Linked DNA regions of Rubripirellula tenax. The protein of the gene in region 1 binds, or shares a complex with, the protein of each later gene. Links are inferred from orthologs where the notes say so. Each region holds a gene or a part of one and is shown on either strand. Other genes may lie near its edges. The genes, in order: pheT and pheS.

What was found.
Region 2: the proteins of pheT (region 1) and pheS are in contact, whole or in part, in a crystal structure (PDB 6P24), measured with the Escherichia coli proteins. The link is inferred for Rubripirellula tenax from one-to-one orthologs.

What each region holds. Positions count from the first base shown.
Region 1 is NZ_SJPW01000001.1:862,670-865,987, forward strand. What follows is about bases 64-3,055. They hold pheT (phenylalanine--tRNA ligase subunit beta), read left to right. Parts: upstream 64-526; coding sequence 527-2,584; downstream 2,585-3,055. Other genes in these bases: Poly51_RS03165 (dockerin type I domain-containing protein), read left to right, coding at 64-403; Poly51_RS03175 (ROK family protein), read left to right, coding at 2,610-3,055. In the rest of the region: more of Poly51_RS03165, read left to right, coding at 1-63; more of Poly51_RS03175, read left to right, coding at 3,056-3,318.
Region 2 is NZ_SJPW01000001.1:652,620-655,805, reverse strand. Bases 1-2,860 are described here. They hold pheS (phenylalanine--tRNA ligase subunit alpha), read left to right. Parts: upstream 1-840; coding sequence 841-1,881; downstream 1,882-2,860. Other genes in these bases: Poly51_RS02355 (anti-sigma factor family protein), read right to left, coding at 1,907-2,860; rplT (50S ribosomal protein L20), read left to right, coding at 341-730; rpmI (50S ribosomal protein L35), read left to right, coding at 1-134. Outside these bases: more of Poly51_RS02355, read right to left, coding at 2,861-3,186.

The DNA.
Region 1 (3,318 bases):
CGAAACGTTGCTTCGTGGCATCAACGAAGAGCCACCTGCATCAAGTATTCGCTACGTGCCGCTCGGGCTGACGATCTTGCCAGCTCTGGTCGACGATCCGCTGGATATTGATGGTGATGGAAAAATCAGTGCCGTCGATGCCCTGCGCGTGATCAATTTCTTGGGCCGTTACGGTTCGCTGACCATTGACGATGTCCTTTCGTCCAGCGGCGAAGTCGACGCCAACGGAGAGTCACGTGTTCAATTCGATTTCACCAATCTGCGCCGGATGGATGTCAACCGAAACGGTACGATCACGGCCCTGGATGCGCTGGTGATCATCAATCGATTGGGCCAGGTAACCACGCCGGCGGACGCCGAATCGATCGACGAGATCAAGCTGGTCACGCAAATCGGCGACTGAGAACGCAGGGGCGGTCGATCTCCGCTCGGTACGCCGCCAACACCTGTCTGGGAACGTGGACGAACATCCGATAGATTACCGGGCTCCCGATCTATCCCCGTGTTTGACGCGTGAAATCCCGCCATGCTTGTTTCGCTGAAATGGTTGACGAAGTACATCGAATTGCCGATGAGCCACGAAGAATTGGCCCTCCGGCTTAGCCTTTCGGGGCTCAATCACGAAGAAACGACCGAGATCGGTGGCGATGTCGTCGTCGATTTGGAAGTAACCAGCAACCGGGGCGATTGCTTGGGACACCTCGGTGTCGCTCGCGAGATCGGCGTGCTGTACGGGTTGGACGTGGCCACGCCGGCACCCAAACTGAGCTCGGGTGGTCCTAAAGTCGACACTCTGTTGTCGGTTGAAAACCAGTTCACCGAAGCCTGTCCGCGATACACCGCGCGAGTGATCCAGGGCGTCAAGGTTGCCCCCAGTCCGGCGTGGTTGGTCGAAGCACTGCAATCCGTGTTTTGGAAACGACGCATCGATGGAACGATCGAAACGTACCAACCGATCAACAACGTCGTGGACGCGACCAACTTTGTGATGATGGAATGCGGCCAACCGCTGCACGCGTTCGACTATGACAAAGTCGGCGGAAAGAAGATCGTCGTTCGTCCTGCGGCCAAGGGCGAAAGGATGGAAGCGATTGACCACCAAACGTACGACCTGGACGATTCGGTATGCGTGATCGCGGATGCGAGGGATCCTCAAGCGATCGCCGGCGTCATGGGCGGCGCAGCATCCGAAGTCTCCGATGCAACGACAAGTCTTGTCATCGAAGCCGCCGTGTTCACTCCGTTGTCGGTTCGCCGAACCGCGCGGCGATTGAAGCTCCACTCGCCGTCGTCTTACCGTTTCGAACGCAAAGTGGACCCCGTCGGTGTCGAGTGGGCTTCGCGACGCGTTTGCGAAATCATCGTCGACATCGCGGGCGGCAAAGTCGCCGACGGGATCATCGATACCGCTGCTGCATTGACACCCAATCCGCCGGTCGTGTTACGCCAAAGTCAGATCGAACGCATTCTGGGCATCAAGATCGATGCCGCCGAAGTCCAACGCATCCTGACGCGATTGGGTTGCCAACCCGGCAAGTCCGATGCGGCGTCAACGGTCTATGTGCCTCCGTCGTGGCGTCATGATTTGACACGCGAGGCGGATCTGATCGAAGAGGTCGCGCGAATCCATGGATACGACAAGATCCCCGAAGACGCACCGATCCCGGTCGCACCGAGTTCGAAACGAGACTTTGACACGGCGATGGAACGTGTGCGGACCGTGATGATCTCGGCGGCGATTAGCGAAGCGATGACGCCCAGCGTCGTGACGGCGAAATTAGATCAATCGCTCAGTCCGTGGACGACAAAACCCGCGCTGCAAACCGAAACGCCGATGCTCAAGGGTGCGCGCTCGCTTCGTCGATCGCTGATTCCCAGCTTGCTAGAAGGCCGTGCCAAGAACTGGTCATCCGCTTCGATCAGTGCAGACCTGTTCGAGATCGCGCACATCTATTTGCCATCGGGCGAAGGCGACGACACGTTGCCATCCGAACAGTATTCGTTGGGTATTGTTTCCGGCAACGACTTCTTCATCGTCAAAGGCACGATCGAAACGCTGTGCCAACGGATGGGTATCGACGGGCGATTGGAAGTCGAGCCGACCGATGTTCCGGGGTTTGCGAAAGGTGCCGGCGTCTCGTTAAAGATCGGTGATGCCCACCTGGGCTATCTGGGCATCGTCGATGCGAAGGTACTCAAAGGATGGAAATTGCCGGGGCCGGTCGTCGTCGCCGAGATTTCGTTGCCGACGCTGTTGGAACGGTCATCCTTGGTGCCCCAACAGAAGGCGGTCAGTATGTTTCCATCGATCCAACGAGACTTGAATTTCGTCGTCGCCGAATCGGTACGTTGGGTCGATCTTGAAAACGTCGTACGGGCAGCCGTGGGCGACTCGTTGGCCGATGTCAACTATCGGGAAACGTATCGCGACGAAGCAAAGGATGGAAAAGGTCGCAAACGCGTCCTTTTGTCGGTCCAATTGCAACGCCACGACCAAACGCTCAGCGGTGAACAGGCCGACGAGTTGATCGGAAAAGTGATCGCAGATTGCGGCAAAGAGCTTTCCGCCCAACTATTGTCATAGTCTTTTACCGATCGCAAATCTGAACATGCAACCCCCAAAACTTCTCGGTGACCTGTACCTCGGCATTGATGTCGGTGGCACCAATGTCAAAATCGGATTGGTGGATGACGCCGGAAATGTCTATGCCAGGACGGCCACCGCGACACCGCCACTTGGAACGCCCGAACGGGTGTTTCAGTTCGCACATCAATTTGCCATCGAACAATTGCGGTCTCATGACGTTCCGGCAACGCGATTGAAGGCCGTCGGATTGGCGGTCCCCGGTGTTCTTGACACGCAGAGGTCGGTGCTCCGCGAAGTTGTCAATTTGCCCGGTTGGCTGGGCGAGTCGCTGAAACAGATTCTTTCCGATGTGACGCGATTGCAAGCAGCGGTTGTCAACGATGCCAACGCGGCCGCGTACGCCGAACACGCGCTGCGAAATCTCGGCAACCAATCGCTCGCGCTGGTCACGCTTGGCACCGGAGTCGGATGTGGTGTTGTGGTCGCCGGACGCCCCCATGGTGGCGACCACGGGTGCGCTGGCGAACTTGGGCATATCGCGATCGACTTCAGCTCCGACGCAATCCCTTGCACCTGCGGCAGTCGCGGCCACTTGGAAAGCTATGCCGGATCGGCCGGTGTCGTCGCTCGGTTGCAATCGTTGTGGACCGATAACGCGGAATCCATGCCCGCAACGACGATCGAAATCGCTAGCCGTGCCGAACAAGGCGATCCGCTTTGTTTGCAGGCGA
Region 2 (3,186 bases), 210 kb from region 1 along the record:
ACCGCAGCAGCGGCACCAGCCACTTGGCTCAAGCCCTAAGCAGCAAGCGTCGCCGCAACCTTCGCGGAACGACTGCGACTCATATCCACATGGAAAAGACCATCCAAGACGCCCTCGCAGGCAACAGCTATTAGCTTGGCCGACGGCCGAGATTCGTCTCGGTTGACGTTTTTATCTTCACCCCAGGGATTTGATTCCCATCCGATTGGGCGAAACTTCATCGCGGATCGCGTGAATTCTCGTTTTCAGGAAACTCAGTTTCCGAGAACCGTTCACGAGCTGATCGATGGGGCCTGAATTGGAAACCCGAATGAACTTTCAAAGTTAAGGATCACGATCAATGCGTACCACAACCGGCTCAACCCGTCACAAGAGCAAGAAGCGTCTGTTCAAGCGAGCTAAAGGCTTCGTGGGCGGACGCGGCAGACTGACGCGCAGCGTTAAAGAAACGTTGCTGCGAAGTGGTGCCTACGCGTTCCGCGATCGTCGTGTAAAGAAACGCGACTTCCGTAAACTTTGGATCATTCGTTTGAACGCCGCCGCTCGCCAACACGGAATTCGCTACAGCGAATTCATCTTCGGCTTGAAGTGTGCAGGCATCGAATTGGACCGCAAAACGCTTTCGGAAATGGCGATCCATGACGAGGCGGGTTTCAAGGACGTTTGCGATGCCGTCAAAAAGGCACTCGAAACGGCTCCCCAACCCAAGCACGCCGAAGCATCGGCATAGCTTTCGGCCACTGTGTTTTCGACCACTGCGACCGCTCGGGCCCGGAACGGCTCGTCTTACCGATTGTCAGGCTTGTACGCCTGACGTACCTGCTGGGCATCTAGGCAACCATGTCGCTGAAGGACTTTCTGACCACTCTCGACCAACTTGAGAGTGAAGCCGCGACGGCATTCGAATCGGTCGCCGATGCCGACTCACTCGAAGAAGCTCGCGTGCGTTACCTGGGCGCCAAGAAGGGTGCCCTCAAAGACGTCCAGAAACAGATGGGCTCGATCGATCCAAGTGATCGAAAAGAAGCCGGCATGCGATTGAACGCGTTCAAGTCGAACGTTCAAGCCGCCTTCGAAGTCTCGCAAGGCCGTCTCGGCGGTGGCGACTCTAGCGGCATCGACCTTACGTTCGACCCCACGCTGCCAGGAGTTCGACCGAAGATCGGACACATCCACCCGATCACCCAAACGATCACGCACTTGACGGAGATCATGGGACGAATGGGTTTCGAAGCCGCCGAAGGCCCCGAAGTCGAAGACCCACACCACAACTTCGTCGCCCTGAACATTCCCGAAGACCATCCGGCTCGCGATCCGCTGGACAACTTCTATTTGTCGACGGCCCAGACGCTCGCAAAGAGCGGCGCGACGAAGGGCATCGAAGGCACACAGCTTCTGCGCAGCCAAACCAGCACCGTGCAGATTCGCGTGATGGAAACGAACCAGCCACCGATTCGCGTCATCTCGTTGGGCCGCGTTTACCGCCCCGACGCACCCGATGCCACGCACTTCCCGATGTTCCATCAGATGGAAGGCCTGTACGTCGATCGCAACGTGACGATGGCGAACTTGAAGACAGTGCTGCGTGTGTTTGCGACGAACTATTTGGGCGACGACGTCGAAATCCGCTTCCGCCCATCGTTCTTTCCGTTCACCGAACCGAGTGTCGAAGTCGACTTCTTTTGGAACGGAACGTGGATCGAGTTCGGCGGCGCCGGCATGGTCGATCCGGCTGTGTTTGAAGCCGTGGGATATGACCCGGAAGTTTACAGCGGGTTTGCATTCGGATTGGGTGTCGAACGGTTGTGTATGCGTCGTCACTCGGTAACCGACATTCGCGACCTGTACAGCGGCGACCTGCGTTTCTTAAGCCAGTTCTAATTCGCGCGTCTGGCAAAAACGGGGCTCATCGCCGAGACGGCGGACTCAATTCGCGAAGCATCTCTTCGGCCGGCAGTAATTCGATTGCCTCGCGATCATCGGCGGGCATGTCCAGATAGCGGCTCAGCATCGTCTCGTCGCCTCGTCGAGGCCAAGGTGCTTTGCGACGGATGGCTTCCTCTGCCCAAGTCTTCAACGTCATCGCTTCGAGCAGCGGATCACCACCACCGCTTGATGCAATCAACGACTCCAAATCACTGGGCGACAACATCAATCGAATCACACCAAGTTCGTCCTGTCGCAGCGGATCCTGGCGTTCGCCAAACGCGCCGCCCGCCATGGAAGGCGGCGAACGGCGACGCGAGTCACGGTGACCAAACATCAAGTTGAGAAGTCCCCAACTCGCATCTTGCCCGCTTCCGAATCGGTCTTTCAATTCCGCGATACGTGTCTGAATCTCTGGCGTCATCCGCTCGAGTCGCTGGTCCAATATTTTTCGCAGCGCGAAATAGATTGATTCGATCGCGTCATCACTCAGCTTGCCGCTGGACCGTTCGGAGATGGAAACCATGGTGCGATCGATTGCATCGGCAATTGCTTTTTTCTGTGCGTCACCGCTGCTGGATTCAATGCGGTCGACCATTTCCGCTGGCAAGCTTTCACGCCAAACCGCATACGCTTTCATTGTTTTGAGCAGCGTTTCGCGATCGGTTTGCTGCGAAACGACACCGGCAAATTCTTGGATCCGATCGCGATCGGGTCCCTCCAGCCGCTTGTACCTTTCCCAGCGGGAGTAGAGCTGAGTCCGCTGGGGTACCGACATCGACTCGATGGCGGCTTCGCGTTGATCGATCGCAACATCGGCGATCTTGACCTCGCCCTCGTTCACTCCGTCTACCTTCTCCGTCGCGTTGAGCATTCGCGTCCATTGGTCATCTCGCGAAAGTTGACGCATCAAATTTAAGTCAACAGCTTGGTTGTATGCATCCAGATTCTCGGCAATGGCCAAGCTTTGCAGTTCGTTGCGGAACGCGTATTTTTTTGCAAGCGCCGTCGCGCCCATCGCCAACACGGCGGTCGCCAAGCAGGACCCCAAAATTCCGATCGGATACCGCCATCGGCTGAACCAGGATGTTCGGTCCGGTGAGGCGGCGACCAAGTCAGCAACGGCCAGTTCCAATGTCGTTTCAACCAGCTTGACGCTCGGTGCGGGATCGGGCAATTCTTCCAGCATGTCCCAGCCTGACTGCAACTGCTGCAGCCTTGAACGCAAACCCGACTCGTCGAGCAATCGGTTTTCCAACC